DNA from 3 places in the Streptosporangium sp. G12 genome. Region 3 is predicted to be linked to each of the others. Evidence: riboswitches for the same ligand, from Rfam matches in the RefSeq annotation. Region 3 holds a riboswitch; each other region holds the start of a gene.
The links. Region 3 has a riboswitch for cyclic di-AMP ahead of ACVCAG_RS02940 (NlpC/P60 family protein). Riboswitches for the same ligand answer to the same signal wherever they lie in the genome.

Region 1 (10,024 bases), on a different contig from region 3:
TCGATCTCGAACGCTCGAACCTGGCACTGGCCCGCCACCGTCTCCAGGCCCTTTCCGGCCGTCTGATATCGACGTGAAATCATGCCGAACGTCGAGAACATCCTCAGCGGGCTCGCCGGCGACCACGCCACCGGCTCCCTGCGACTCGGCAAGGCGGGGATCATCTACCTCACCGACGGTCGCGTGACCTATGCCGAGAGCGCGGCGGCCCCCCGGCTGGAGGACCTGCTGGGCGCCTGCCGCGGGATATCCGCCCACGCCGTACGGCAGGTCAGGCAGGCCGCCACCCGCCGGCCACCGGACGCGCGTACCCCCCAGCCGTCGGGGGGCGAGCAGCTGGTCGCGCGGGGCCTGCTCACCAGGGGGGAACTGGAGTTCTGCGTGCTGAGCGCGGTGCTCGACGCCGCGTACTTCCTGCTGCAGGCCACCGGGCACCGGCCCAGGTTCCGGCGGGGAGAGCGGCACTGGCTCGGACCGCAGTGGTACTTCGACGCGACCGGCCTGCTCCGGGAGTGCGAGCGAAGGAAGGCGCAGTTGGAACAGACCTGGCCGTCCGCGGAGCTGGACACGCTCCCGGTCGTCCCGCTGGGGCGCATCAGCGCCCAGCGGGTGGTGCTGAGCTCGCTCCAGTGGGAGGTGCTCGTCGGCGCCGACTCCACGGCGACCCCGGCCGACCTGGCGCGCAAGCTGGGCCGTCCCGCGTACTCGGTACTGCTCGCCGTACGGCAGCTCGCCTCGTCCGGGCTGCTCCGCCTCCCGGAGCCCGCTCCGGCAGAGGCCCCCGGGGCTCCCGGGGCTCCCGGGGCTCCCGAGGCGCCGGCGCCGCTGCCCAGGCGGACGAGGGGTGCCACGGAGATCCCGGCGGCCGGTACGGGTTCTCCGGAGACGTCGCAGTGGCTTCCCAGGGCGAACGGGGACCCGGCCGACGTCAGTCTGCTCATCCGGCTCAGGAACGCATTGGAGGCGATGACTTGAGCCCGGTCACATGCCGATAAGGCTGCGGACGCTGAAGCTGATCGGAAGGAGGATGCCGGTGGAACTGCGTGAGGAGATACGGCGCGAGATGGCGGCGCTGCGAGAACGCGTACCCGACGTGAACGGGAGCATCGCGTGCAGCGTCGACGGTCTGACGATAGCGAGCGACCTGGAGAGGGACACCGAGCAGACCGGGGCGCTCTCCTCCGCGGTGCTGGCCCTCAGCCGCCGGATGACGAGCATGGCCGGCAAGGGCACCTTCGAGGAGACGTTGATCTCCGGCACCAACGGCTACGCGGCGTTCTACGCCGCCGGACCCAAGATCGTCCTCACAGTCCTGGCGCGCCCGGGGACCAACCTCGGGCTGCTCCGGCTGGAGGGCCGCAAGACGGCGGCCAGACTGGCCGCCGCCGGTTCGCGCACATCGATACCCCAGTGATCGGAGACAGCAATGGGCAACATGGACATCTCGCTCAAGGAGATGATGGCGATCGACGGTGCCGTCGGCGCGGTCGTCGTCGACTACAACAGCGGGATGGCGCTGGGCGCGCTCGGCGGGTCCAAGGACCTCGACCTCCAGATCGCGGCCGCGGGTAACACCGAGGTCGTCAAGGCCAAGATGCGGACCATGGAGTCGCTCGGCCTCAAGGACGGCATCGAGGACATCCTCATCACGCTCGGCACGCAGTACCACGTGATCCGCCCGATCGCCGGCCGGAGCGGCAAAGGGCTGTTCCTCTACCTGGCTCTCGACCGGAACCGGGCCAACCTCGCGCTCGCGCGGCACACCCTGCGCGGCATCGAGGAGAAGCTCGAAGTCTGATCCTCCGGTGCGGTCCGCGCCCCGGGAGGCACGGACCGCACCGGAGTCCTCTCAGCGTCCTCCCGGAGTCCTCCCGGAGCCCTCCCGGAGCCCTTTCGGAGCGTTCCCGGAGGACTCCGGAGGGCGGCGGCTCCGGCTCAGCCCTTCCCCGCGCCGATCTCGGCGGCGCGGGCACCGGCGACGGCCACGCCGGCCGGGGCGTGCCAGGAGGCGGACTCGACCATGACCTTGGGCTTGCCGGTCCACGGCCGCACCGCGGCGCTCACCGGCTGGGTCTGCACGCCTATCCCCAGTTCCTGGGCCTTGGCGAAGACGACCGTCGGAGGCTTGGCCGGGCTGGTGTCCCTGCGGCTCCAGGCACCGGTGGAGAACGCGACGGGGTGGTTCTTTATCCCCGTACCGTCACCCCACTTGGTGACCACGTACTTGATGTCGATGTGGCCCATCCCGCCGTTGCCGTCCACGCCGAGCGTGCTGGCGTTGAACGTTCCACCGGTCAGGTCGGCGAAGGTCTTGGCGTCGATGTCGATCATGATGCCCTGGTTCGAGGGGGAACCGGGGCCGCGGTCGCCGACGAAGAACTTGGCCTTCTTGCCCTTGTAGATGAGGTAACCCTCGGTGAGCAGGGGCCAGCTCGGGCTGGCGATCATGCCCTTCTGCATCGGCCGGCCGCTGGCGGGCAGACCGGTGTCACCGGCCCGGCCGGAGGAGTCGTCCCAGAAGTAGGAGGCCGTGGTCGCGCCCTGGAGGAGGACGGACTCGGCGCTGGCCTTCGCCACCCCGACCTCGGGGTCGGCGGTGGCGGCGAAACAGGTGGATGCGGGCAGCGCCACCGCGACACCGGTGGCGGCGAGGACGCTCGCGCCGACCAGAGCGGCGGCGGCGAGGCGGCTTCCGCGGGGCTTGTTCTTCTGCCAGGTGAACTTGCTCAGGCCGTTCTTGTGCAAACCAAGGAAGGGGCGCATGGAGAAAAGGCTCTTTCGCGAGGGAACGGGGCAGCCACGTGCGACACACCGAAGGGGTGCACTGGCGGGGACGCGCTCGTCGGAAAAGGGGGCGTAGCCGGAATCTCAGGCAATCGCTACGCGGAGCACGATCTGGAAGGTGCCGCGATCAGGCGCGGCGAGAAGGTCCGGGGGGAACGGGGGATGTCGGCGGAAGGGGGGAAAAGTTCAGGTGGTCGGCACGGACAAGGGCTGCACCGACGTGGTAACGCGGTGATCCATGAGGGGATCTCCTCTCCATCTCGTCTACCGGGTTAGCTGACGGGTTCGGGCGGTGGAGTTGCCCTACCGCCGCGTGGTCGCGGCGGATTCACCCCGGAAAAGTGGTTCCCCGGCTCCGGGGCCCCTGCGGGCCCTCGGGATTCGACGTCGGCCGGCCGCTCCCTCTTGTGAAGGGCAGGTCGCCTACCGATGACTGTGGACACTACCCACCAAAACCGGACAAAGCAAAGCAAACACCATGAAAACCCCAGAAGATCTACCTACAAGCTTCAAGGAAGCCTCATCGATCGCCCCGTCAGGCCAACACCCGTCCTACCAGCACGGATGTCTCCCCCATCTCGGTGTCCAGCCCCGAAACCCCGTCCCGGGCCCCGTTCCAGGGCCCCGCGCCCGGAGATCCACGCGGCGGAACGCCGCCTCGCGAGCCCTCCCCAGGCCGGCCGATCCCTTTCCGTAAAGGTTCACTCAAGGGGAGCCCGCCCCGCGGGTCGTCCCCGGCCGACCGGTCCCGCCCGGCCCCGCTCAGTCCCACCAGAACGACCAGGCGTTCCTGCCCTTGATCTGCTCGGCGTAGTCGATGAGGTTCCCCGCCCCCTGGATGATGCTGTCGGGACAGAACGTCCAGTGCTCCGCGGCGACGTGCAGGGCGTGCTCGGAGGTGGTCGGGGGCGCGGCGACGCTGAGGTCGAGGGTGTTGAAACCCATGCCGACCACCCGCACCCCGAACCTGTCCTCCCAGCTGCGCACGACGGCCGCGAGCGGGACCATCCACTCGTTGTGGTTGAGGGCGCCCTGCCAGCCCATGACGGCGAGGGCGTCGGCCCCGCGCTCGACCGCGACGAGCCCGAGCGGGGTCCTGCGCTCGGCCACCAGCCCGGCGTACCAGTCGGCGACCACGCCGGGGTCTGCGGCGAGCCTGCCCGGGGGGGCCGGGCCGGGGCACTCGGGTCCGAAGGGCTCGAGCAGTTCGAGCTGGTCGAGGTTGGCCTTGGCGATCCAGTCGGACCACACCTCGGCCATGAACGCGGCGGCGTGGTAGTTGTCGATCTGACCGGCCGTGTCCGGGGCGATCTGGCCGGCCGACCAGGGCTGGACGGAGTCCTCCAGCAGCACCGGCCACAGGCCCGACCGCTCGTGCTGGGCCCTCAGCCGCGCCCAGTACTCGCCGGAGACCGCCACCTCGCTGAGCCAGAACGCCGGACGGCGACGGACGGCGAGCTGGGCGTAACCGGGGTCGGGCCACACCACGTCCCCCGGCGGCAGCTCCACCGAGAGCCTCCTGCCCCTGCCCCCGCCGGTCCCGTCGCCGCCCTCGCTCCCGTCGGCTCCGTCGGCTCCATCGGCGAACAGCTGGCCCAGAACTGGCGGAAGTCGCTCACTCTCACAATCGCTCATCTCTACCGATCCGATCCTGACCACGGACCAATTTTGGCCTGTCAACCATCCCGAGGGACAGTTCTGCCCTGGTCCAGGCAAAAATTATCGGTAGTGGGGAGAAACGGAACCGGGTGGGTGCCCGTCCTCCACCGTCCGTCCGGCCGGCCAGGCGCGGTTTGTTGTGCAGTGCAGAACGTTGTGCTGCAAAGTGGCCGCAGGGCGGGGTACTCGCCTACCTTGACCAGGTATTCGATTGCCGGATCACATTGGGAAGCCGCGATGAGTGAGCCCGCTCCGGAACGCAACCGGTCGGCCTCGCTCCGACGCGCCCTCGCCGTCCTCGCGCACGTACGCGACCACGCGGGTGCGGGCCACGGCCTGTCGCTCACCCGGCTCGCCGAGGCGCTCGACCTGTCCAAGAGCACGGTGCTCCGGTTGACCGCCCCGCTCATCGAGGCCAGGCTCCTGGAGCGCGACCGCAGGAGCGGCGCATACCGGCTGGGCAGCGGCGCCCTGCACCTCGGGCAGGCCTACCTGTCCACCCTCGACCTGCGGACGGTGGCCGCCGAGGAGTCGCACCGCCTGATGGCGGAGACCAGGGAGACCGTCCACCTCGTGGTCTACGATCCGCCCGACGTGGTCTACATCGACAAGGTCGAGAACGAGACCAACGTGCGCATGGCCTCGCGCATCGGCAGCCGCAACCCCGTCTACCGCACCGCCGTGGGCAAGGCGATCCTCGCCTGGCAGCCGGAGGAGGCCGTCGAGGAGATCGTGGCCGCCGGGATGCCGCACGTCACCCGGTACACCATCACCGACGCCGCGCGCCTGCGCGCCGAGCTGGGCCGGATCCGGCAGCGGGGCTACTCGGTCGACGACCGCGAGAACGAGCCCGAGGTGCGCTGCGTCGCGGCGCCGATCTTCAACCACAACGACGTCGCCACCTCGGCGATCTCCATCTCGGGCCTCACCTCCCGGATCACCGCCGCGCGGGTGCGAGACCTGGGTCCCCTGGTGGCCGAGACGGCCCTGCGCATCTCCAGAAAGCTCGGGTCGACCCGATGACCGACGAAGCCCGCCCGCCGACTCCCTAAGGACCCGTTTTCCATGACTGATCTGGTAACGCTCGGTGAGAGCATGGCGCTGTTCACCGCGCGGCGCACCGGCCCGCTCAGGCACGCCCGCGACTTCGGGCTCGGCGTGGGCGGCGCGGAGTCGAACGTGGCCATCGGCGTCGCCCGCCTCGGCGGGCGCGCGGCCTGGATCGGCAGGGTGGGCGCCGACGAGTTCGGCGAGCTGCTGCGCTCGACGCTGGCCGGCGAGGGCGTCGACGTGCGGGGGATGCGGGTCGATCCCGAGGCGCCCACCGGCCTGATGATCAAGAGCAGGCGCACGGCCGAGACGGTCGACGTGCGCTACTACCGCTCGGCGAGCGCCGGATCCCGGCTGCGCCCCTCCGACCTGGACGTCTCGCTGATCCGCTCGGCACGCGTGCTGCACGTCACGGGCATCACGCTCGCGCTGTCGGCGTCCGCCGCCGAGGCGGTGCGGGCCGCGATCGCCGAGGCTCGCGCCGCGGGCGCGATCGTGTCGATGGACGTCAACTACCGCCGTGCCCTGTGGACGCCCGCCGAGGCCTCCGCCGCGCTGCGCGAGACCGTCGCCTCCGTGGACGTCCTGTTCGCGACCGAGGCCGAGGCCCGGCTGGTCGTCGAGGGGGACGACCCGCTCACCCTGGCCGGAGCCCTGTCGGCCCTCGGCCCGCGCCACGTCCTCATCAAGCGCGGCGCCCTCGGCGCGATAGAGCTCTCCGACGGCACCGTACGGCACGCGGAGCCCTACCGGGTCGTCGAGCTCGACCCGGTGGGCGCCGGGGACGCCTTCGCCGCGGGCTGGATCGCCGAGACCCTCGCCGGGGCGGCCCCCGAGCGGCGCCTGGCCACGGCCGGCGCCGCGGGAGCCTTCGCCGTCACCGCCGACGGCGACTGGGAGAGCCTGCCCCGCCGCTCCGACCTGGACCTGCTGCGCCCGGCCGACACGGTGGACGCGGTCAGCCGCTGAACCGGGCCCTTCCCGGGAGCGGCGGCCCGCGGTGCGGGGCGGGACGCCGGGCCCGTGGCGACGGCGCCTTAGTCGATCTTGCTGAGGTCGATGACCACGCGCTGGTCCCCGAGCCGGTAGCTGATCAGCCGTTCACCGCTCATCCCGGCCCCCGGCCCCGGTATTTGCAGGCCGTTCTTGCCGGGACGGACCCCGAAATCGCCGGATCTGCCGGTGACCAGATCGTGCAGGAGGGCACCCTCCGACTTCCTCTCCTTGCGGTAGGTCGAGCTCTGGAAGCGGCCCACGAAATCGCCGGACGCATGGGCCGGGACGAACGGCAACTCCTTCTCCCGGGAACCGTCGCGCAGCCGGTGGAAGAACCCGCCGCCGGCCTTCCTGCCGATGCACGCGGTCAGCCCGCACTGCACGTCGAGCTCACCGGGGTTGACCACTGCCGTGCGTTTCTCCCCGGTCTCCACGTTGAGCAGTTCGGCCAGGGCCGTCAATTCGGCGGAGGTCGTCTCTTCGAGGAAGTCGAACATCCCGGCCGTACCGACCCACGGCCAGCGCATGACGTGATGTCTCTCCGCGCCCGCGACGGGCTTCACCGCCCCGCCCCCGAGGGGGACGGTGAAGACGCCGTCGCTCTCCCTGAAGGAGAAGGCGATCCTGCCGTCGCCGGTCACGGCCGGCGGGTCGAGAGCCTCGTCCGCGTCCTCCTCGCCGTTCCGGTGCGAGGCCACGAGCCGGGCCTCGCCGCCGGCGAGCGGGGCCGCCCACAGATCTGCGAGCTTCTCGTCACCGATGTTGCGAGTCGTCCACCAGACCACCTGTCCGGCGCCGATGGTGAAGTCGAAGGCGAACGTCACCGTCCCCTTCGGCGTGGGAATGTCGGTGATCTTGCGGATTTTCGCGCTGTCCATGTCGTAGGCGTAGAGGGCGTCGGACTTCTCCAGACTCGACCAGGTCCCGGTGAGCAGCGTGTGGTCGTCGATGAAGGCGTGCGGCCGGAGTTCGCGCCCGTCGGGCAGCAGGGCCGGGATCTTCCTGACCGCCTGCGGCCAGACCTTCTCGACAGGGTCCGGGATCTCGGACACCTCGCCCGGAAGGCGCGGCTCCGCGGTCCCGGCGCTCGACACGGCCGTCGGGTCCGCCGCCGTCGGGTCCGGATGGTTCGCGGCGCCGCGTACCGCCACCGCGAGCCCACCCGCCACCACCGCCACGGCGAGGGCCGCGGCGGCGGTGGCCAGGGCCCGCGCGCGCGTCCCGCGACGCCGGGAACGGGCCACGATGTGCGCGGACAGGCTGCTCGGCGCGTGCGGCGCGCGCTCGGAGGCGTGGCCGAGGGCACTGCGGAGGTTGGCTTCCAGGTCGTCGTTCATCGGGTGCTCCCGTTGGCCGCTGCGGGATGGGGTACGGCGGAGCGAAGCCTGTTCAGGCCGAGCGACGCGTGACTGCGGACGGTCCCCCGGGAGATGCCGAGAACATTGGCGATCTCCACGTCGGTCAGCTGCTCGTAGTACCGCAGGACGAGCACGGCCCGCTGCTTGCGGGGCAGACCTTCGAGCGCCCGCCACAACCCCTGTTCCACGTCGGAGGGCAGCACGTCCAGATGGGCCCTTTCCGGAAGGTCCCAGGTGAGCCGCTCGCGACGGCGCAGCCGCCAGGTGCCGATGTGCAGCCGAGCCATGATCATCCTGGTGTAGTTCTCCGGATCGTGCTTGCGGCGCACCCGGGACCACGCCCGATGCAGCCGGACCAGCGCCTCCTGGGTGAGATCGGCCGCGTCGTGAGGGTCACCGCTGAGCACGTAGCCGTAACGCAGCAGTGCATCCGCCCGCTCAGCGACGAAGTCCGCGAAACGGGATTCGTCGTCCAATTGCCTTCGCCTTTACGAGTCCGTCACAGCTTTCCGGTTCCGTCACAACTCAGACGGACTCGGCGGCGAAACTGTTGAATCCGGCGGCGAAAGACGTCGCCGTCCACCCGCTCCCCGCGGTCTGCCACGGCCCGCTAGAGCTCGAAGAGCACGAGCCGATGCCGTGCCGCCATTTCCAGCACCACGCGGCACACCTCTCCTGCCCGGGGGAAGACGGCGTTCATCAGCACGAAGTCCTCACCCACGGTCAGCGGCTCGGACCATGGCGAGGTGCCGTAGTTCTCGGCGGTCAGGTCCGGGAAGAGCGCCGTCAGCTCCTCGTAGAAGGCCGCCACCTCCGGGCGCGGCTCACCGGGGGCGGCTCCGCTCTCGTCCCAGGCGAGATACCTGAGAAGGGCCTCGCGTGCGGTGATCGGTTCGGTCCCGAACCAGACTCCGAGATCAAAGCTCACACCACGTCCTCGTTCTCGCCTCGCCTGCCCGGCCGTCGAATCCTACGTGCCCGGCGGACGCCTGATATGCGCGAACGGTACGGAAAGATCGGCGCCTGCCAAGCCCGCCGGTCACCCGGTCGCGCGTGACGGCGGTTCTGTCGGTGGCGGACCGTACCCTGACGTCATGATCATTGTCTCAGGCTGGATCCGGGTCGACCCCGATGCCCGTGACGGCTACCTGCGGGGGTGCGTGAGCGTGGTCGAGCAGGCTCGCGCCTCGTCCGGCTGCCTCGACTTCACGCTCGGCGCCGACCTCGTCGACGCCGGCCGGATCAACGTCTACGAGCGGTGGGAGTCGGAGGAGACCCTCGACGCCTTCCGGGGCTCCGGGCCGGGCGACGACCAGGAGGCGGCGATCCGCGACGCCGAGGTGGCGCGCTACCAGATCTCCGGTGTCGGCCCCGCCTGACCCGGCGGGCTCTTCCCCCTTACGAATCCCCCTTACAAATGCCGGCGTCCTCATCCAGGCCGGACCGTTCCCCCGCGCCCGTCACCCGAGGCGGCGCGTCAGGCCAGGTTTCCGGCCGGGGTCCGGCCCTGGGCGGACCACTCCTGGATCCAGTTCGGGTAGGCGACCGGCGGCCGGCCGGCCTCGTCGAGTTCGGCGAGATCCTGCTCGGTGAGCGTCAGGTCACCGGCGGCGATGTTGTCCGTGAGCTGTTCCGGCTTGCGCGCGCCGACGATGACGCTGGTGACGGCGCGCTGGGCGAGCAGCCAGGCGATCGCGACCCGGGCGGGGCTCACCTCGTGCCGCGCGGCGACGGTCCGCAGCACGTCGAGCACCGTGAAGCCCTTCTCCTCCTCGAACGGCACGAAGTCGAAGCCGTTACGGGCCCGGCGGGAGTCCTGTTCGGTGGTCGCCCCGCCTCGGTCGAACTTGCCCGTGAGGAATCCGCCGAGAAGCGGTTGCCACACCGTCAGGCTCAGCCCCGCGTCCTCCGCCAACGGCACCAGCTCACGCTCGACGTCGCGCGTCGCCGGTGAGTACTGGATCTGATTGGCGACGAACCTCGCCTGGTTGTGCAGCGCGGAGATGCCCAGCGCCTTGCTGACCTGCCAGGCGGCGAGGTTGGAACAGCCGATGTAGCGGACCTTGCCCTGTCGTACCGCGTCGTCGAGCGCGCTCAGCGTCTCCTCGAGCGGCGTCAGGCGGTCGTAGTTGTGGATTTGATAGAGATCGATGTAGTCGGTCCGCAGCCGGCGCAGG
Region 2 (10,024 bases), on a different contig from region 3:
CCTCGGGGGCCGCCCTGCTGAGCCTGGCGACCCACCCGGGCATGACGGCCACCGGCATCATGAAGCTGGGTGCCCTCACCCGCCCCCTCAGCGCCCTGATGCGCCTGGCGCTGCAGCCGCCCGCCAGGGGCGCCCTGCCGTCCCTGTACGCGGCGACCTCTCCCGAGGCGAGGGGCGGGCAGTACGTCGGGCCGGGGCCGAAGGTGCTGCGCCCCTCGCCGAAGGCGCTGGACGCGGTGGTGGCGGCCAGGCTCTGGGAGAGGTCGGAGGAGCTGACCGGCGTACGCTTCTGGGAGATCAGGCAGCACTCGTGAACCATCGGAGGCACCTTGCGTCTCGATCCCGCGCGGGAACGGGCGATCCTCGACGCGACTCTGGACCTGCTGTCCGAGGTCGGATACGACCGGATGTCCGTCGACCAGATCGCCAGGCGGGCCAGCGCCAGCAAGGCCACGATCTACCGTCGCTGGCAGGACAAGGAGGCGCTGGTCGTGGACCTGATCTGCAACCACCTTGAGATCGAGGTCGCGCCGCCGCCCGACACCGGGACGATGCGCGGGGATCTGATCGAGGTCGTGGACGGGTTCTGCCGGATCCTGGAGCGGAAGCACGCGATGATCTTCGGCTTGTTCCCCGCGCTCCTCACCTCCCCCGACCTGGCCGCCGCCCTGCGCGACAACGTGCCCCGTGCCGACATCACGGGCACCACCCCGCTGCTCGACCGCGCCAGGGAGCGCGGCGAGCTCCCGGGGCCGGTGGACGCGGTCGAGCTCAGGAAGGTCACCGAGGCGCTGGTGTGGTACCGGCTGTTCTTCACCGGAAAGCCGCTGGACCGGGAGTTCGTCGAGGAGACGGTCGACCGCTTCCTGCTTCCGCTGTTTCGCGCGTGGTCCGGCTCGGCGACCTGACCCCGGCGGGCGGCCCGCACCTCCCGGGAACGCGCTCCCCCGTCCCGCACGCCTTTACCTCCGCGGACGGCGAGGCCTCCTGGAAAGCGTGTTCCTTTACCTCTTATCTTTACCTTCGCGGGCGTCGGGCCCCTCCGAGCGCACGTTTCTTTACCCTTCGGGCGGCCAGGCCCGCCGACGGCCGGATCGCACCCATGCCCCATCGCTCTGAGCTGCGGAAACCTCGTCAGGCGCGGGTCGCGGACCTCCGGCTCCCGCGCGCCCTCTCCTGACCTTCCATGGGAGAACCCCTACCATCCGAATACTTTTTACTATCGAATGCCTGTTCGGAAACATAAGGACACGCCACCTTGGACCAGGGGGTTCGCCCGCACGTCATAGCACCCCCCGGCCGACGGCTCGCAGGCGGGTCCGGAAAACCGGGATCGCCGTGGGGGCAGGGGATCCCGGCCTCGGCGGGGCGTTCCCCCGGCCGCCGGAAGGAGACGCGGCCGGCGCGGCCTCACCCCGCTCCCGGGCCGGGCGGCACCCCGCAACACCGATCCGATTCGGACGTATTCCCAAGTCAGGGCAATATGTCCTACTTGTAATCGTCTGTCCGTCTGGCGTACCTTCGTCCTATTCATGGCGATTGCCTAGATCTATCCAGGTCTATGCATTGCCGTCACATTGCCCGACCGTGTCCCACCTGACGGAGACCTTCCGCCGGTGAGCACGGCCGCCGAATCCGCGAGGTCTGCGGAACCGGGGAACCACGTTCCTGGGGTGAATCAGCGCACCTGTGCGCCGTAGGGCACTTCCCAGCCCGAACCCGTCAGCTAACCCGGTAGGCGGAATGGAAGCGAAGCAAGGAGTCGAACCCCCGTATGGCTAAGCATCGCCTCATCTCCACCCCCCGCGCGGCATGCGCCGTCCTGGGCGCCTGTATCGCCCTGACGACCGGCACCACCGGCGTCGCCCTGGCCGACGGCCACGGCGTCGTGAACGCTCCGCCCGTCGACACCAAGGCGCAGACGTCCAAGGCCGCCAAAACCCCGCTCCAGACCGTGGCCGAGAGGCTTCCCAAGGTCTCCGCGGCGAAGGTCCTGGACATCGCCTCCAAGCAGATCGGCATCCGCGAGAACGCCGAGGGCGGCGGGACCAAGTTCCACTCCTGGTACATGTCGAGCCCTCGCGCCAAGGAGACCCTCGCCCGCGACGGCGGCAACACCGTGTACGACTACGCCAACGCCCCCTGGTGCGCGATGTTCGTCTCCTGGGTCGGCGAGATGGCCGGCATCCGCCCCACGATGGGCTGGGACGCCTACACCGTAGCCCACGCCAAGTGGTTCAAGGACAACGGGCACTGGGGCACCATCCCCACCCCCGGCGCCGTCGTCTACTTCGACTGGGCCGGCGGCAAGAGCATCGACGGCATCGACCACGTCGGCTTCGTGAAGAAGGACAACGGGGACGGCACGATCACCACGATCGAGGGCAACACCGGCAACGGCGACGTCGAACAGCGCGTCCGGCCCGTCTCCCAGATCGTCGGCTACGGATACCCCGTCTACTCCGACTGACCCCGCGCCCGCCGCCCGCGCCCGCCTCCCCCGGCGGCGCGGGCGTCCCGGCCCCCCGCCGGTGAACGGCCGCCCGGTCCACCCGCTCCCGGGGGCGGCGCTCGTTCGAGCGCCGCCCCCGGGAGCGTTACGCGTCCCCCACCCCGCACGGACACGAAATGCCCCGACTGTATGCCCGTGAGATGGGAGCGCTCCCAATCACCCTGATGAGGTGTTTGTGCATATTCGATGCCGATAGTCCTGCCTAAAACGACCGGATGTAACGGTTGAGTTTCGGCATATTGACGTCTCGGTTGCCTATCGTCCACTCTTCGTGGGAGCGCTCCCAAAGCACATTGAGGAACGACCTCGTCGCGAGGACCGCGTTTGTCGGGGACCGGCCCGCGATGTCGCCTCCCAATGATTCGGGCGACCACCTGAGAGGGGTCCGTAATGTTGAACAACAAGCGGCACGGCAAGCTGGCCGCCGTCGCGGTCATGGCGGCCACCGCCCTGGCCATCACTTCGTGCAGTTCCAGCGAGCCGTCCGCGCCCGCCGCGGGCACCGGTTCCGCCGCCGCTCCGGCCGAGCCGGTGACCATCACCGTGCACACCTTCGGCGGCGGCGAGAACTTCGGCTACGACAAGGCCGTGGAGACGTGGAACGCGGCGCACCCGAACATCCAGGTCAAGTACCAGAACCTGACCGACCGGTTCGAGGACGTCTACCTCCCGCAGCTGCTCCAGCGCCTGCAGGCGGGCAGCGGCGCCGCCGACATCATCGCCCTGGACGAGGGCGCGATGGGTCTCATGAAGGCCCGCCCGCAGTTCTTCACCGACCTGGCCGAGTACGGGCTGGACAGCCGCAAGGCCGACTTCCCCGCAGCGAAGTGGGACAACGGCATCAACGCCGACAACAAGCTCTTCGCCCTGGGCACGGACATCGGCGGCATGACCATGTGCTACCGCAAGGACCTGTTCGAGAAGGCGGGCCTGCCCACCGACCGCGAGGAGGTCGGCAAGCTCTGGCCGGACTGGAACGCCTTCAAGGCGATCGGCGAGAAGTTCAAGGCCGCCAACCCCGGCAAGACCGACCCCAAGTTCCTCGACGGCCCCAACACGCTCTACAACGTGATCCTGTCGCAGGAGGCGCCGAAGAACGGCAACGTCGCCTACTTCGACAAGAACAACCAGCTCATCATCGAGACCAACCCGGCCATCAAGACCTCCTTCGACACGGTGAAGAGCTTCAGCGAGGCGGGCCTGACCGCCAAGCTCGCCTCGTTCACCCCGCCGTGGAACGCCGCGATCAAGAAGGGCGCCTTCGCGACCATGGGCTGCCCGGCCTGGATGCTCGGCGTGGTCTCCGGCGCGGCCGGTGACAGCAACAAGGGCAAGTGGGACGTCGCGGCCGTGCCCGGCGGCGCGGGCAACTGGGGCGGCTCCTACCTGGCGATCCCCAAGCAGAGCAAGCACCCCAAGGAGGCCGCCGAGGTCCTGAACTACCTCACCGGCAAGGAGGGCCACGTCATGGCCTTCCAGGAGGCCGCGGCCTTCCCGAGCTCCCTCCCCGCGCAGCAGGACCCGGCGGTCGCCGACCTGAAGAACCCGTTCTTCAACGACGCGCCGACCGGCAAGATCTTCGGCGACTCGGTCAAGGACCTCCTGCCCGTCTTCCTCGGTGAGAAGCACGCCCAGGTCAAGACCTCGGTGGAGAAGGTGCTCGAGGGCATGGACCAGGGCTCGGTCAAGTACGACCAGGCCTGGACCAAGTTCCTCGAGGCCGGCGTCAAGGCAGCGGGCTGATCCCCGTACCGACCCGCATCGGCCCGGCTGCGGCGATCCCGCAGCCGGGCCGGTCGCCTGCCCCCGCTGAAAGGCTCTGATCGATGACACTGCACGTCGGCTCCCCGGCCGGGCCCCGCGGACCGAGTCGGGGCAATGGGTGGGCCCGGTTCGACCTCCGGGCGACCCCCTACTTCCTCGTATCCCCTTATTTTCTGCTTTTCGCCATCTTCGGCATCTTCCCGCTCGGCTACACCCTCTGGGTCTCCCTGCACGAGTGGGAGCTCGCCGGGGACAAGACCCTCGTCGGCCTCGAGAACTACATCGAGCTGATCACTGACGAGGCCTTCTGGAACGCGGTCTTCAACACCCTCGGCATGTTCGTCATGTCGACGATCCCGCAGCTCGTGCTGGCCCTCCTGCTGGCCAACGCGCTCAACAAGCGCATCCGGGGACGGCTCTTCTTCCGCCTCGGCGTGCTCCTGCCGCTGATCACCTCCGTCGTCGCCGTCGCGGTGGTCTTCACCCAGCTGTACGGGCGCGACTACGGCATGATCAACTGGTTCCTGAGCTTCTTCGGGGTCGACGCGATCAACTGGCAGAACGAGAAGTGGTCCTCCTGGATCGCGATCTCAACCATGATCGACTGGCGCTGGACCGGCTACAACGCGATCATCCTGCTGGCCGCCATGCAGACCATCCCCAAGGACCTCTACGAGGCCGCCGCCATCGACGGCGCCACGCCCAGGCGGCAGTTCTGGCAGATCACCATCCCGATGCTGCGCCCGACGATCGTCTTCGTCGTGTTCATCTCCACCATCGGCGGCCTGACGCTGTTCACCGAGCCGGTCATGTTCGACGGCAACCCGACGATGAGCGGCGGCGCCACCGGCCAGTACCAGACCGTGGCGATGTTCATCGTCAAGGAGGCGTTCCGCGACTTCGACTTCGGCTACGCCGCGGCCGCCTCATGGCTGCTGTTCGCGTTGATCCTGATCGGGACACTCATCAACTACTCCTTCACCCGCCGTATCGGGGGTTCCAAGTGACGGTCACCCAGATCCGGCGACCGCCGGCGCAGCACGCCCGGCGGCGGCCTTCCGGCCCGTCGGCCGCACGGAACCGCATCTGGGACGCCGGCCCCATGACGAAGGTCGTGCTGGCCTTCGCCCTCGTGCTGTCGGCGTTCCCCATCTACTACATGTTCATCATGGCCACCCGGACCAACGAGGAGGCCATCGACGTACCGCCGCCGCTGCTCCCCGGCGGCCACCTCGGTGAGAACATCGCGCGGCTGCTGTCCACCGAGGACGCCTACTTCATGACCGGTCTGATCAACTCGGCCATCGTCTCGGTCACCGTGACGGTCTCGGTCGTGCTGATCTCCACCCTGGCCGGCTTCGCCTTCGCGAAGCTGCGCTTCCGGGGCAGCAAGATCCTGCTGGGCCTGATCCTGGTGACGATGATGGTCCCGCTCCAGCAGATGGGCGTCGTGCCGCTGTACGAGCTCATGGTCACGCTCGGCTGGACCGGCCAGCTGAAGGCGGTGATCCTTCCCTTCCTGGTCAACGGCTTCGGGGTCTTCATGATGACCCAGTACGCCACCCAGGCGGTGCCGGACGAGCTGGTCGAGGCGGCCCGCGTCGACGGCGCCTCCACCATGCGCATCTACGTGAACGTCATCCTCCCCGCGCTCCGGCCGGGCATGGCGGTCCTCACGCTCCTGGTCTTCATGCAGACCTGGAACGAGTTCATGTGGCCGCTGATCGTGCTGAACCCGGACAACCCAGTGGTTCAGACGTCGATCGCGGCACTCAACCAGGCCCACGGAACCGACTACGTGATGCTGTTCACCGGCACCGCGGCGTCGGTCCTGCCGCTGTTCATCGTTTTCATCGCGTTCGGCCGCCAGATCGTCGGCGGACTCATGGAAGGTGCGGTCAAGGCGTGACGACGCAAGAGACGCGAATTCAGACCCCGGAACTGATCTTCCCGACGAACTTCGTCTGGGGCGCGGCCACCTCCGCCTACCAGATCGAGGGCGCGGTCTCGGAGGGTGGCCGAGGCCGCTCCATCTGGGACACCTTCGTCAAGCAGCCGGGACGGGTGGTGAACGGCGAGCACGCCGACATCGCCATCGACCACTACAACCGGTACCGGGACGACGTGCGGATGATGGCCGAACTCGGCCTCGGCGCGTACCGGTTCTCCATCTCCTGGCCCCGGATCCAGCCCGACGGGCGTGGCACCGTCAACCAGGGGGGCATCGACTTCTACAGCCGCCTGGTCGACGAGCTCCTCTCCCGGGGCGTCGACCCGTGGGTGACGCTCTACCACTGGGACCTGCCCCAGCCCCTGGAAGACGCGGGCGGCTGGCCGGCACGGGACACGTCGAAGCGCTTCGCCGAGTACGCGGCGGCCGTGCACGACGCGCTGGGCGACCGGGTCCGCAACTGGAGCACGGTCAACGAGCCCTGGTGCTCGGCGTTCCTCGGGTACGCCTCGGGCGAGCACGCCCCCGGGCGGCGCGAGCCGGAAAAGGCCGTGCACGCCGCCCACCACCTCCTGCTCGCGCACGGCCTGGCCGCCCAGGCGATCCGGGCCCAGCGGCCGGAGACCGTCATCGGCGGCTGCGTCAACCTGTACGCGATCTCGCCCCAGACCTCCTCGGAGGCCGACCAGGACGCCGCCCGCCGCATCGACGGGCTGCAGAACCGCTTCTTCCTGGACGCCCTGCTCAAGGGCGAGTACCCGGCCGACGTCCTGGAGGACCTCGGCCGGCCGGAGGGGCTCGTCCACGACGGGGACATGGAGATCATCTCCACGCCGCTGGACAAGCTGCTGATCAACTACTACAGCCGCTTCACCGTCTCGGGCACCCCCGGCGGCGCCGCGTCGGCCGCGGCGGCGCCCACCGACACCGGGTCGCCCTGGGTCGGCAGCGAGCACGTGTCGTTCGTCGAGGGCGGGCGGCCCGTGACGGCGATGGGCTGGGAGATCGACCACTCGGGGCTGCTGGAGATCCTGCACCGGCTCGCCGCCGAGTACCCGCGCGTCCCGCTGGTCATCTCCGAGAACGGGGCGGCCTTCGACGACGTCGTGGGCCCCGACGGCGTCGTCCACGACCGCGAGCGGGTGGACTACCTCGACGCCCACCTGCGCACCTGCCACGCCGCGATCGAGGCGGGGATCCCGCTGGAGGGCTATTTCGCCTGGTCGCTGATGGACAACTTCGAGTGGGCGTGGGGGTACGGCAAGCGGTTCGGGCTGGTCCACGTCGACTACGAGACCCAGGTCAGAGTTCCCAAAGAGAGCGCTCTCTGGTATGCCGGGACCATCAGGCGTGGAGGCCTGAGCGGTCCGACAGAATAGGGGCCGGGAAATCCACCACTGGGGGCGTACACACATGAACGGCGACCGTCGTCCGACGCTCGAGGCGGTCGCGGCCCTGGCCGGTGTCGGCCGGGGCACGGTGTCGCGGGTCATCAACGGCTCGCCGAAGGTGAGCGAGAAGGCTCGCGACGCCGTGCTGCGGGCGATCCAGGAGCTGGGCTACGTGCCCAACCGGGCGGCCCGCGCGCTGGTCACCCGGCGCACCGACACCGTGGCGCTGGTGGTCTCGGAGTCGGAGCTGAGGGTCTTCGACGAGCCGTACTTCGCCGGGACCATCCGCGGCATCGGCTCGGCGCTGTCCGAGACCGGCCTGCAGCTGATCCTCGCGATGGCGCAGTCGGCGCAGGACCACGAGCGGCTGGAGCACTACCTGACCGGGCAGCACGTCGACGGGGTGTTGCTGATCTCCCTGCACGGCGCCGACCCGCTGCCGGGGCGGCTGGAGGCGATGGGCGTGCCGACCGTCATCGGCGGCCGCCCGGTCGGCCTCACCCCCTACAGCTACGTCGACGTCGACAACCGGGCCGGGGCCAGGCAGGCGGTCAAATACCTGCTGGCCAAGGGCCGCCGCCGGATCGCCACCATCGCCGGCCCCCAGGACATGGGCGTGGGCGTCGACCGGCTCGCGGGCTACCGCGACGCGCTGCTCGCGACCGGCGTGAGCGAGATGGTGACGTACGGCGACTTCAGCGAGGAGAGCGGGATGGCGGGGATGCGCAGGCTCCTCGCCGAGCACCGCGACCTGGACGCCGTCTTCACCGCCTCCGACCCGATGGCGCTGGGCGCGATGCGGGTGCTGCGCGAGGAGGGCAGGACGATCCCCGGCGACGTCGCGGTGATCGGCTTCGACGACTCCCCCGCCGGGGCGCACTCCTCCCCCGCCCTCACCAGCGTGCACCAGCCCACCGAGTCGATGGGCCGGCAGATGGCCCATCTGCTCGTCGCCCGCATCAACGGCGAGCAGCTGGAACAGCCGGTGGTGATACTGGACACCCACCTGATCGAGCGCGGGTCCGCCTGACCCGGCTCACCTTCGTCTCCTCACCTGGCTCACCCTTGCCCGGCGCGCCCCCTCCCGGTCGCGCCGTTCCCCCCAGCAGCACCGAGGCAGGACAAGGCAGGAAATGGACAGCAGGACGAAACGCCCGCTCGCGCCCGCGGAACTCGACGCGCTGGCGCGGCGGGCCCTGGGCGCCGGCCTCTCCTCCGCCACCGAGCTGACCGACGGCTTCGCCAACGCCGTGTGGCGGCTGGCCCTGCTGGACGGGCGCGAGGTGGTCCTGAAGCTGTCGCCGCCGCCCGAGCTGGAGCAGCTGCGCTACGAGCGCGACCTGCTGCGCACCGAGGCCATGGTCTACGACCTGGCGGGCCCCGCCGGGGTGCCGATCCCCGAGCTGCTGCGCGCCGGGTTCGACGACCCGGTGCTGGGCGGCGACTACCTGATCCTGTCCGCCCTCGACGGGGTGCCGTGGAACCGGGCGAAGCCGGCGGAGGCGGACCGGCGGGCCCTGCGCCGGGAGCTCGGCGGCCACCTGGCCCGGCTGAACGCGATCACCGGCGACGTCTACGGCTACCCGCACGCGGGCCTGACCGGCGACACCTGGCGGGAGGCGTTCCTGACGATGACCGGCGCGCTCCTGGCCGACGCCGGCCGCTACGCCACCCCGCTGCCGAGGCCGGTGCCCGAGATCGCGGCGGCGATCGAGTCGGGCGCGGGCGCGCTGGACGAGGTCGTGACCCCCCGCCTGGTCCATTTCGACGTGTGGCCGGGCAACGTCTTCCTGACCCGCGACGAGACGCCGCGCATCCAGGCGATCATCGACCACGAGCGGGCCTTCTGGGGCGACCCGCTGGCCGACTTCGTCACCCCCACGATCTTCGGCAGGCTGGACGAATCCGACCCGATCATCGCCGGATACCGCGAGGCGGGCGGCGTCGTGGAGTTCACCGGCCCCGCCCGCACCCGGATGGCCCTCTATCGCCTCTACCTCGCCCTGATCCTCCTGGTCGAGAACGGCCCCCGCCAGTACCCGGAGAAGGAGTACGCCTCTCTGCGCGACCGCTCCGCCGCCGCCGTGCTCGACGCCCTCGACGTGCTCTCGGCGGCGCCGTGACCTGAGCCGGTCGTCGGTCACCGCCCGCCGGGGCGGGGAGGCGCGGCTCCGGCTGCGGGGACCCTCCGGCCAGGCGCAGGACGACGGCCAGCCCCTCCGGCGTGCCGGGCCAGTGCCCGGCCAGCGCGCCGGGACCGGCACGCCTGATGACCGAGCGCAGGACGAAGGCGACGATGATCGCGTCGTCGGCGTAGCCGAGCACCGGGATGAAGTCGGGGATCAGGTCGAGGGGCAGCGCCAGGTAGCCCAGCAGCAGCCACAGCCGCACCCGCACCCCGCGCGG
Region 3 (10,024 bases):
CGGCAGGCCCAAGGGCTGCGGCCTGACCCACGACAACCTGCTGTTCACCGCCAGGAACGTCGCGCAGGGACCGCTGGAGCGCCTGTTCGTCGTGGACGGCAGGGCGGCGCTGCTCTTCCTCCCGCTCGCGCACGTCTTCGCCCGCATCATCGAGATCGTGCTGATCGAGACCGGCACGATCCTCGCCCACACCCCCAACATGAAGAACGTCGCCCCCGACCTGCAGGCCTTCAAGCCCACGTTCCTGCTGGGCGTGCCCCGCGTGTTCGAGAAGGTCTACAACGGCGCCGAGCAGAAGGCGTCCGCCGAGGGCAAGGGGAAGATCTTCCACGCCGCGGCCGACACCGCCGTCGCGTGGAGCAGGGCGGAGTCGGCGGGCGGCGCGGGCCTGGGCCTCCGGCTCAAGCACGCCCTGTTCGACAAGCTCGTCTACCGCAAGATCCGCGCCGCGACCGGAGGCAGGCTGACGACGGCGGTGTCCGGCGGGTCCGCCCTCGGCGAGCGGCTCGGCCACTTCTTCCGCGGCGTGGGCATCGAGACCCTGGAGGGCTGGGGCCTCACCGAGACCTCCGCGCCGTCCTCGGTCAACATGCCGGGGGCCAACAAGATCGGCACCGTCGGCAAGCCGTTCCCCGGCGTCACCATCGGCATCGGCGACGACGGCGAGGTGCTCGTCAAGGGCCGCCACGTCTTCCAGGGCTACTGGAACAACGACGAGGCCACCGCCGAGGCGATCGACGCGGACGGCTGGTTCCACACCGGCGACATCGGCGAGCTCGACAAGGACGGCTACCTCCGCATCACCGGGCGCAAGAAGGAGATCATCGTCACCGCCGCGGGCAAGAACGTCGCCCCGGCCCCGATGGAGGACCACATCCGCGCCCACCCGCTGATCAGCCAGGCGATGGTGGTCGGCGACGACAGGCCGTTCGTCGCGGCGCTCGTCACGCTCGACGTCGAGGCCCTGGAGCAGTGGAAGGCCGCCAACGGCAAGGCGGGGGCGGACCTCACCGAGCTCAGCGCCGACCCGGCGATCGTCGCCGAGGTGCAGAAGGCGGTGGACGGCGCCAACAGATTCGTCTCCAAGGCCGAGCAGATCAAGAAGTTCACCATCCTCGACATCGACATCAGCGAGGAGAGCGGGCACCTCACCCCGACCCTGAAGATCAAGCGCAACATCGTGATGCGCGACTTCGCCAAGCAGGTCGACTCCCTCTACAGCTAGGGGTCTCCGCGGGCTCCAGGCACCCTGGAGCCCGCGCGGGTCTCCGGTGCGGCTCGGCGCGGCCCGGCGGCGACATGACAGCCTGCGGCTGTGATCCGCGTCGGTGTCAGGCGACGTGTCCCAGTACCAGGGCGGCGATGACCGGGCCCATGTACAGCAGGGGAAAGACGACGGTCGAGTACGAGCGCGCCCGGAGCACGGTGACGACGGCTCCGGCGAAGTACAGCACCAGGCAGATCCCGGCCAGGACGCCGATGACCGGCACGAACAGGCCGACGAGCAGGCCCGCGGCCCCCGCGGCCTTGGCCGCGCCGAGCCAGGTCCACCACGAGCGGGGGACGCCGTAGTCCATCAGCGGCTCCACGACCCAATCAGCGCGGCGGAGGAGAGAGAAGGCCGAGAAACCCACCCAGAGGGCGGCGAGGACGGTGACGACGACGGCAGTGGTGGACATGGGGACACTCCCTGGTAGTGCTTCCTTGTGACACCGATCCTGCGAGCCGTGGTTGATATCTCCGCGATGCGTTCACGATGCGCGGCCTACCGACCGGCCCGCGATCCGGCGGGGACCGTTTCGCTCGGGGTCCGGTCGGTGGCCGCAGGCGGTCGGTGACCGGGTGACGGGCCGGCCGGTGCCGCGGTTGCGCCAGATGGCGGCGGCCGACGCGGTCCGGTCTCCGGACGGCACGGGGGCATCCGGCCCGCCACGGACGTGCCTCACGGGCGGGCTCACCGACCGGTACGCGTCGCCGTACCTGTTCCCGGACTGTTCCCGGCCTGTTCCCGGACTGTTCCCGGCATCGGGACCTGCTCGCCTAGGGGGCCTCCGCGGGCTCCAGGAGGCGGGCGAAGCGGGAGGCGGCGAGGTCCCAGTTCCACTCGCGCGCCGCCCACTCGCGCCCGCGCTCCCCCATCGCACGCGCCCCGGCCGGATCCTTGAGCAGGCCGACCAGGGCCGCCGCGACCTCCTCGGGGCGGGTGCCGTCGACGACCAGGCCGGTCTCCCCGTTCAGCACGGCGTCGGGGGCGCCGCCCGAGGAACCGGCCACCACGGGCAGGCCGCTGGCGGAGGCCTCCAGGTAGACGATGCCGAGTCCCTCCACGTCGACGCCGCCCAGACGGGTGCGGCACGGCATGGCGAACACGTCACCCGCGGCGAGGTAGCCGGGCAGCTCCGCCTCCGGCACCGGGCCGGTGAGCCTCACCGAAGCGCCCATCGGCCGGGCCAGCCGTTCCAGGGTCCTGCGGTACGGGCCCCCGCCGACGATCAGGAGCACCGCGCCGGGCACGTCCCCGACCACGCCGGGCCAGGCCCGCAGGAGCGTGTCCTGGCCCTTGCGCGGCACCAGCCTGGACAGGCAGACCACCACCGGCCGCTCCCCCAGGCCGAGTCGCGCGCGCACCCGCCCCCCGCCGGCCCCCGGGTGGAACACCTCGGTGTCGACGCCGGGCGCGAGCCGCACCAGTTTGTCCGCCGCCATCACCCTGGCCAGCCGCCGGCGGGTGTACTCCCCCAGGTAGGTGACCACGTCGGCGTCCGCCCCGATTCTGGCGAGCACCCGGCGGCCGATCGGGATCCCGGCCCAGCCCGCCTCGTGGCCGTGAGTGACCATGACGACGCGACGGGCCCCGGCCTCGCGCATCCGGGGCGCGAGCAGCCCGAGCGGCGCCGCCGCCCCGAAGACCACGGTGTCGCACCCGAACTCGGCGACCAGCCCGGCGGCCCGGCGGGCGACGGCGGGCGTGGGCAGCATCAGCGAGGTCGGGTGCCGCACGACGGGGTACGGCTGGCGCAGGTCGAAGGCCGCGCTGCCGGCCCACCGGGGGGCGTAGACGACGACGGAGCCGGGCGGGCGGCGGGCGATGAGACCGTACACGAACGACTGGATCCCCCCTGCGCGGGGCGGGAAGTCGTTCGTGACGACCAGCGTGCGGCTCACGGTTCGGGGAGGCCGTTCAGCCGTGCCCAGGATCGCGCCAGGGCGATGCGCTGCGGCGTCGTGGGATGCGATGCATAAAGTACATATTCGACTAGATCTGGCGACAAATCCGAAATATTGGTGGCCGCCAGTCGTCTCTGCATGGCGACGAACGTCGCCGGGTCCCTGGTCAGGTCCAGCGCGTGCACGTCCGCACGGGCCTCGATCTGCCTGCTCACCAGGTTCTGGGCCGGTCCCGACAGGACCGTGGCCAGGCTCAGCAGCCCCATGACCAGTCCCACCGCCCTCGGGTCGCCGAGGGAGAAGATCCCCGCCCGGCGCCGTACGGCCCCGGCGGAGGTCACCGCGTAGAGCAGGCACGCCCCGAACGCCGCGCCCAGGCCGCCGACGAGCGTGCCCGACAGCACGTCGCCCGCCTTGGCGTGGCCCAGCTCGTGGGCGACCACCAGCTCGACCTCGTCGGCGGGCGCGCGGAGCAGCGTGTCGTAGACCACGATCCTGCGGGTCGCGCCGAATCCGGAGACGTACGCGTTGAGCGCGGTGGTCCGCCGGGAGGCGTCGGCGACGAGCACGTTCTCGACCGGCACGCCGTCCCTGGCGGCCATGGCGAGCAGGTCGTCGCGGAGCTGCCCGGCCTCCAGCGGCCTGAAGTCGTTGAAGACCGGCTCGATGAGCACCGGGTAGGCGAAGGAGGCGACCACGGTCAGGGCGAAGGCCCCGGCCGCCGCGGGGATCCACCAGCGCCGGTAGCGCCGCGCCAGGGCGATCACCGCCAGCACCATGATCGCGGTCAGCGCGGTGCCGATGCCGGTGCTCTTGGCCCGGTCGGCCGCCCACGCCGGCCAGGCCTGGGTGGACAGCCCGAAGTCGCGCAGGTGGCTCTCCGACCACATCCCCAGGGGCCAGCGCAGGATCGCCACGGCCACCGACAGCGCCAGCACGCCGAGGAGCGCCCGCAGCCACCAGGGCCCCGGCAGCCGGCCGGCGAGCCGCGCGCCCAGCGGGGTGGCCACCAGCACCCCCGCCACGACCAGCGTCAGGCCGAGCGACAGATAGCCGGGAAGGCTGACCAGCGCGTCGAACGTCCCGGCCCTGGCGATCTGCTCGGCGGTGAAGTCGCGGGCCGGATCGGGAACGACGGCCGGGGCCCCCTCGGGCAGCGCCCTCCAGGGCGTCATGAACGCCACGACCGCCAGCGTGACCACCCCCAGGGCGGCCAGCGCCCACCCCGCCGACCGCACGCCCGCGGGCGTGTCCGTCGTGCTCAGCGTCACGTGAGTTCCTCCCTGAGGTAGTCGCGCCAGGCTCGGGTGAACTCGTCCACCGGCAGGCCGAGCGTGCTCTCGACATCGCTACCGTAGAGCCTCACCAGGGCCTTCTCCCCGAAGCGCTCCGCGACGAACCGGCAGGCGAGCCACGCCTCCTCGTAGGCCTGCGCGAGCCTCGGCGCGCCGGGGGCGAAGTCGGCCGGGCCGGGGAGCCTGGCGGGCAGGACGCCCGAGCGCACCTCGGCGGCCAGTTCGGCGGCGGCCGTACGCACCGCGATCCCGGCGTCGCGGTAGCCCGCGTAGTCGGCGAAGCCCTCCGACAGCCACATCGGCACCCGGCCGCCGCGGGTCGCGCCGGTGGCCACGTGGGCGAGCTCGTGGGTGATCACCACGTCCCTGCCGGTCGCGGTGAGCCGGGCGTACCCCGACGGCAGGACGACCACCCGGTCCGCGGTCGCCATCGCGGCCAGGCCGCGGGTGCTCCCGGCCCCGGCGAGCGCCGCGGCCTCGGCGTCGGTGGCGGGGAAGAGGACCACCGCGGGGACCGGCCCCCAGATCGCCGCGATCGTCGCGCGGGCCCGGTCGGCCCTGGCCGCCAGATCCCGCAGGACGGCGGCCGGGACGCCGTGGCCGATCACGAGGGAGTGCTCGCCCCGGACGGTGACCGCGGCGCCCCGCCACAGGTCTCGGGGGTCGCGCGGGCTCCGGGAGGCGTACGGGACGAGGGGGCGGGGGGCGCGCGGGAGGGGTGCGGCTCCGGCCAGGAGAGGTCCCGTCCCGGCGAACGGGCCGGCGCTCATCAGCGCCAGCATCCCGGCGAGCACGGCGCGGCGCCCTTTCGGGACGGACACGAGCCGATGGTACTCGACCGGCATGGAGCGGCCCCGGTCCTCCTGGTGGAGGACCGGGGCCGCTTTTCCGTGCTCGGGCGCGTGCTCGGGCATGTGCTCGGGCGCGTGCTCCGGCGCGGGCTCGGATTCCGTACCTGGGCTCCGTGCTCACGCGCGGGTCCCGGGCTCCGTACCCGGGCTCCGTACCCGGGCTCCGTACCCGGGCTTCGTGCGGGGCTCAGGCCCCGGGCCGTACCGCTCCGGCGAAGGAGGACCTGTAGTAGCCCGCCAGCCTCACGACACGGACCGTCTTGCCGCTGCTCGGCGAGTGGACCATCCTGCCCTTGCCGACGTACATGCCGACATGACCCTTTCCACTGAAGAACAGCAGGTCACCGGGGCGCAAATTGCTCCACGAGACCTTTTTCCTGATCGACCTGTACTGGCTGTGCGTGATCCTGGGAAGGGACACGCCCGCCTTCCGCCAGGCGTACCGGACGAGCCCCGAGCAGTCGAACGCTCCGGGACCGGAGGCTCCCCACCGGTACGGATCGCCGATCTGCCTCTTGGCCGCCGAGACCGCCTTGCCGGCCCGGACCTTCTGCAGTGCCGCCCTGCTCTTCCTGGCCTTGGCCTTGACCGTGGCCTTGGTTTCGGCCTTGGCCTTGGTCCCGGTCTGAGAGGCGGTCTTCTTGGTGCTCTCGGCCTTCTCGGAGACACCGGCCACGCTGTTGACCAGTATCTCGGAGGGGCCGTCCACCGCCTGCGCCGCCGTGGACCCCAGGGTGACCGCTCCGGCTGAGGCGGTCAGGGTGAGGGCGATGCCGCCGAGGGAAAGGCGGAAAAGGCGCGACAGACGAGGGTTGTACGGGGTGGTAGACAGGATTTCTCCTTGGGACTTCCACTGATGCCTACCGGGTTAGCTGACGGATTCGGGCTTGGAAGATGCCCTACGGCACAAACGCGCCGATTCACCCCTGGCCACGCTGTATCGGGCCTTTTGGGTCCCCGGTTCCATGCCTCCTGGCTGCATAGATTCGGCGGGCCGCCGCGACGAGCCCTGCCCCCGGGTGGGGGCGCGGCGGCCGGTTGGATTTCTATAGGGACACCGGCCCGAAGACCGACATTCACCGCGACGGCGTGGCTTGCACGTCGCGACGCCAGAAGTTACCCCGATCTCCAACTTTCGGCAAAGCATTCGCCAAATTGGAAGATCTACTACCCCTCTTGATCTTCCTGTTACCCCTGCTTAATGGCTATTTATGCTATTGAGATATGACTCTCGTCACACCCTTCTCTCTAGTCCGACAAATCACGATTTATGTAATCTTCATCACACTCACCGCCGGTGGAGCGGTCCCGGACGATCCGGCCGGGTGACCTCAGCGCCTGACGCACGTGTAGGCGCCGTACATCGACTCCCGGAAGCCCGCCTCGACGATCTCGAATCCGGCGGCGTCGAGCATCGGTTCGAGCAGCCACCTGAAGGTGCTGTACTCGGTGCGCAGATGCTCGGCGTAGTCGTCGCGGGTGTAGCCCAGCGCGGGATCGCCCGCCGCGCCGTCGAGCCAGCGGCCGAGCACGGCGTCGGCGTCGGCCGGCCGGAAGTCGAAGATCAGGTCCCGCAGGCGCAGGACGCCCCCGGGCCGTACGATCCGCGCGACGCGGTCGAGCGCGACGGCCTTCCAGAAGTCGGGGAGCTGGTGGAGCGCGTGGCGGGTGTAGACCGCGTCGGCGGGCGGCCCCGCGTGCTCGTAGGACAGGAAGCCCGCACGCACGCGCTCAAGGCCGGAGAGCCCCTCCTCGGCGGCGCGGGCGCCGAGGAAGTCGTGCATCGCCGGGGAGACGTCCACCGCCACCACCCGCCGGAACCGCCGCGCCGCGGCGAGGGCGAACTGCCCCGTCCCCGCGCCGAACTCCACGACCGTCGCCGCCTCCCCCACGCCGTGCCCCGCGAGCACGGCGAGGTCCTCCCCGGGGTCGGGCCTGCCCTGCTTGCGGTCGAACCCGGCGACGAACGCGGCGTCGAGGTGCTCGGGACCGGCGTACGCGAGCTCGTCGGGCATCCACGGCTTGATCATGTCCCGATGCTGGCAGTACCGCCGTGTCCGGCACATCCGGTTTTTTCCGGCACCCCGTCACGCGCGAGGCGGGGCCGGGACCTCCCCGGCGGGAGCGCGGTCAGGGGCGGACGGCTCCGACGATGCGGCGGCCGTAGGCGGACAGCGGGACGACCTTGACGACGTCGCCGGTCTGCGGGGCGTGCACGATCTGGCCGTTGCCCGCGTACATGCTGACATGGCCGAGACCCTCGCTGAAGATGAGGTCGCCCGGCTGGAGCTCGCTCAGCGAGACCTTGCGGCTCGCGCCCCAGCTCCACTGCTCCCAGGTCGTGCGGGGGAGGCTGACCCCCCCGCTGCGCCAGGCGCCCTGGACCAGGCCGGAGCAGTCCCAGCCGCCGGGGCCCGTGCCACCGTACCGGTAGGGCTTGCCGACCTGGGCGAAGGCGAACTGCAGGGCGGCGCGGGCGTTGCCCGAGGCGGAGCCGTTGTACTGGATCCCGGCGCTCTCGGGGTTGCCCGTCCTGAAGGCGTTGAGCTCGCGCAGGATCTTCGTCTGGGCCTTGACCATCTTGTCGGCCCTGGCCTTCTCCCTGGCCAGCTCGTCACGCGTCTCGTCGGCCTCGGCCAGCGCCTTTTTCGCCTGGTCCCGGCTGGTCCGCAGCGCCTTGGTGGCCTCGTCGAAGGCGTTCAGGGACTGGGCGCGGGAGGTGGACATCTGGTCGGCGGCGGCCAGGCCGCTCAGCAGGGCGCCGGGATCGGCCTGGTAGATCATGCCTTCCCAGCCGTTGATCACGCCGACCTGGTAGGTGCTGACGGCCATCGTGACGAGCTCCTTGCGCAGCCCGGCGACCTGCTCGTTCTGGCGGGTCAGGTCCTCGTTGAGCGTGCGGTACTTCTTCCTGGCCCGCTTCCACTTCTCCGAGGCCTGGTTGTACTTCTCGACGACCTGGTCGGCCTGCTCGTTGAGCTTTTCCAGCTTCTTCTTGGCCTGGGCGGCCGTCGGCTTCGGCTCGGCGGACGCTCCGCCCATCGGCAGCGTCAGCAACGCGAGAGCGAGTCCGACCGCCACCGGTATCCGAATCAGTCCAACCGGCAAACCCGCCACGGCCACGTCAACGCCTCCCGACTGCACCAGACCTGCGGCGAATAGTACAGAAGAAGTAATGATTGACTCACCTTTTCGCCGGGTTTGCTCCTTAATTGCAGGTGAAACCCTTTACCCGCGACCGGCGGCGCCCGTCTCGCGACCGGCGGCGCCCCGGCCACGGGGGCGGTCCGCCCCGGACCCCGCCCGGTCCCGCTACCCGCAGGTGGCGATGTCGCAGATCTTGGCGGTCATCTTCCTGGCGTCACGCAGCTGAACGGCCCAGTCGCTCTTCGCGGGCTTGGCGTACTCGCCCGCCCAGAGGTAGACCAGGACGGCGTTGCCCTTCCTGACCAGCACGCTCCGCTCGCCGCCCACCCCGGCCCTTCTGCCGTAGTAGACCTGCCCGGAGATCCTCAGCGCCTCGTCGCCGAGCCCGGTCAGGCGCGAGGAGGCGTAGCGGTAGCCGGTACCCGAGTCGGTCCTGGCCCCGCACCTGGTCAGGGCGGCGCGCACCTGGGCGACGGCCGAGGCGGCCGAGGCCCGCGAACCGTACAGGACCACCTGCTCGACCTTCATGAAGTCCGGCACGCCGGTGAAGGTCACCGTCCGCGCGGCCACCCGGCCGGTCGCGGCCAGCGTGCTCCTGTCGCACGGGTTGACGGCCAGCCTGGCCTTCGCCGAGTTGCCGACCCGCCAGTTGGTCTCGGGGTCGTCGTCCTTCTTGGCGGCGTCCTTCTCGTACAGCAGGAAGCCCTTGGGGATGGCGGCCGTCGTGGCCGCCGCGGGTGTGGTGACGGTCGCTCCGGCGGCCAGGACGGCGAGGGCGAGCGTTATGATCTTCTTCATCGAATCAAACCTCCTGGGTGATCCGATGCTCGGCGACCGCGAAAGGTTTACGCGCGCCCCAGACGCCGGAGAAGAAGCACCGAGGGCACCGGCCTGGCGCCCATCCTGCGGACCGACTCGGCCACCTCGCGATCGGAGGAGACCACCGCGACCGCACGCCCCGCGGGCTCGGCGCGGACCAGCTGGCGGATCAGGTCGTCGGCGATCTGGTTCGGGGCGCTGAACATCACGCGCACCCCCCTGGGCGCCGACACCGGGACCGGCCCGTTCAGCTCGGCGCCGTCGAAGACACAGGTCAGCTCGGTGCGGGTCTGCGCGTAGAGCGCGCCGAGACCGGTGAGGAGGCGGGTGCGCTGGTCGGCCAGGGTGAACGTGCCGTAACCGGTCTTGGTCACGTTGTAACCGTCGACGATCAGGTGGATCTGCGGCAGCGCGAGCAGCTGGTCGAGCAGGGCGGGGTCGTCGTCGGCGAGCGCCCGCGCGGGAACCGCCTGGACCCCCTGCCTGCCGGGCGCCACCGAGGCCACCGAGTCGGCGGGACGGTGGATGCCCGAGGGCAGGGCGAGCTCCCTGCGCAGCCCGGCGGCGGCGTCCTGCAGCGCGTCGAGCAGCATGCGCACCTTGGTGTCCTCCACGCTGCGGCCCTCACGGGCGGCCCTGCGCGTCGACTCCAGCTGCCGCTCGGCGTCGGCCAGCCGCTCGCGCAGGCGGCGCAGCTCGCTCTCCACCGTGCTCCCCGCCGAGAGCGCGGCGGCGCGCGCCTCG

Region 1: another riboswitch for cyclic di-AMP. It lies ahead of ACVCAG_RS20690 (hypothetical protein); the one in region 3 lies ahead of ACVCAG_RS02940 (NlpC/P60 family protein).
Region 2: another riboswitch for cyclic di-AMP. It lies ahead of ACVCAG_RS28480 (CHAP domain-containing protein); the one in region 3 lies ahead of ACVCAG_RS02940 (NlpC/P60 family protein).

The regions. Positions count from the first base shown of each region.
Region 1 is NZ_JBRIQO010000013.1:84,358-94,381, forward strand. Features, by position in the region: gene ACVCAG_RS20670 (roadblock/LC7 domain-containing protein) at 1-77, shown strand, start outside; gene ACVCAG_RS20675 (hypothetical protein) at 82-975, shown strand; gene ACVCAG_RS20680 (roadblock/LC7 domain-containing protein) at 1,028-1,414, shown strand; gene ACVCAG_RS20685 (hypothetical protein) at 1,427-1,798, shown strand; gene ACVCAG_RS20690 (hypothetical protein) at 1,936-2,763, opposite strand; cyclic di-AMP (ydaO/yuaA leader) riboswitch at 3,031-3,181, opposite strand; gene ACVCAG_RS20695 (DUF4253 domain-containing protein) at 3,547-4,419, opposite strand; gene ACVCAG_RS20700 (IclR family transcriptional regulator domain-containing protein) at 4,681-5,466, shown strand; gene ACVCAG_RS20705 (PfkB family carbohydrate kinase) at 5,509-6,462, shown strand; gene ACVCAG_RS20710 (TolB family protein) at 6,531-7,826, opposite strand; gene ACVCAG_RS20715 (SigE family RNA polymerase sigma factor) at 7,823-8,323, opposite strand; gene ACVCAG_RS20720 (hypothetical protein) at 8,458-8,775, opposite strand; gene ACVCAG_RS20725 (antibiotic biosynthesis monooxygenase) at 8,942-9,226, shown strand; gene ACVCAG_RS20730 (aldo/keto reductase) at 9,325-10,024, opposite strand, start outside.
Region 2 is NZ_JBRIQO010000020.1:61,458-71,481, forward strand. Features, by position in the region: gene ACVCAG_RS28470 (oxidoreductase) at 1-314, shown strand, start outside; gene ACVCAG_RS28475 (TetR/AcrR family transcriptional regulator C-terminal ligand-binding domain-containing protein) at 330-908, shown strand; cyclic di-AMP (ydaO/yuaA leader) riboswitch at 1,618-1,756, shown strand; gene ACVCAG_RS28480 (CHAP domain-containing protein) at 1,775-2,470, shown strand; gene ACVCAG_RS28485 (extracellular solute-binding protein) at 2,903-4,255, shown strand; gene ACVCAG_RS28490 (ABC transporter permease subunit) at 4,339-5,283, shown strand; gene ACVCAG_RS28495 (ABC transporter permease subunit) at 5,379-6,185, shown strand; gene ACVCAG_RS28500 (GH1 family beta-glucosidase) at 6,182-7,606, shown strand; gene ACVCAG_RS28505 (substrate-binding domain-containing protein) at 7,641-8,648, shown strand; gene ACVCAG_RS28510 (phosphotransferase) at 8,752-9,741, shown strand; partial or broken gene ACVCAG_RS28515 (DUF1232 domain-containing protein) at 9,917-10,024, opposite strand, start outside.
Region 3 is NZ_JBRIQO010000001.1:690,937-700,960, forward strand. Features, by position in the region: gene ACVCAG_RS02915 (AMP-binding protein) at 1-1,225, shown strand, start outside; gene ACVCAG_RS02920 (DoxX family protein) at 1,332-1,679, opposite strand; gene ACVCAG_RS02925 (glycosyltransferase) at 2,041-3,165, opposite strand; gene ACVCAG_RS02930 (M48 family metalloprotease) at 3,162-4,439, opposite strand; gene ACVCAG_RS02935 (hypothetical protein) at 4,436-5,284, opposite strand; gene ACVCAG_RS02940 (NlpC/P60 family protein) at 5,502-6,023, opposite strand; cyclic di-AMP (ydaO/yuaA leader) riboswitch at 6,157-6,316, opposite strand; gene ACVCAG_RS02945 (methyltransferase domain-containing protein) at 6,646-7,344, opposite strand; gene ACVCAG_RS02950 (NlpC/P60 family protein) at 7,445-8,395, opposite strand; gene ACVCAG_RS02955 (hypothetical protein) at 8,627-9,259, opposite strand; gene ACVCAG_RS02960 (NYN domain-containing protein) at 9,307-10,024, opposite strand, start outside.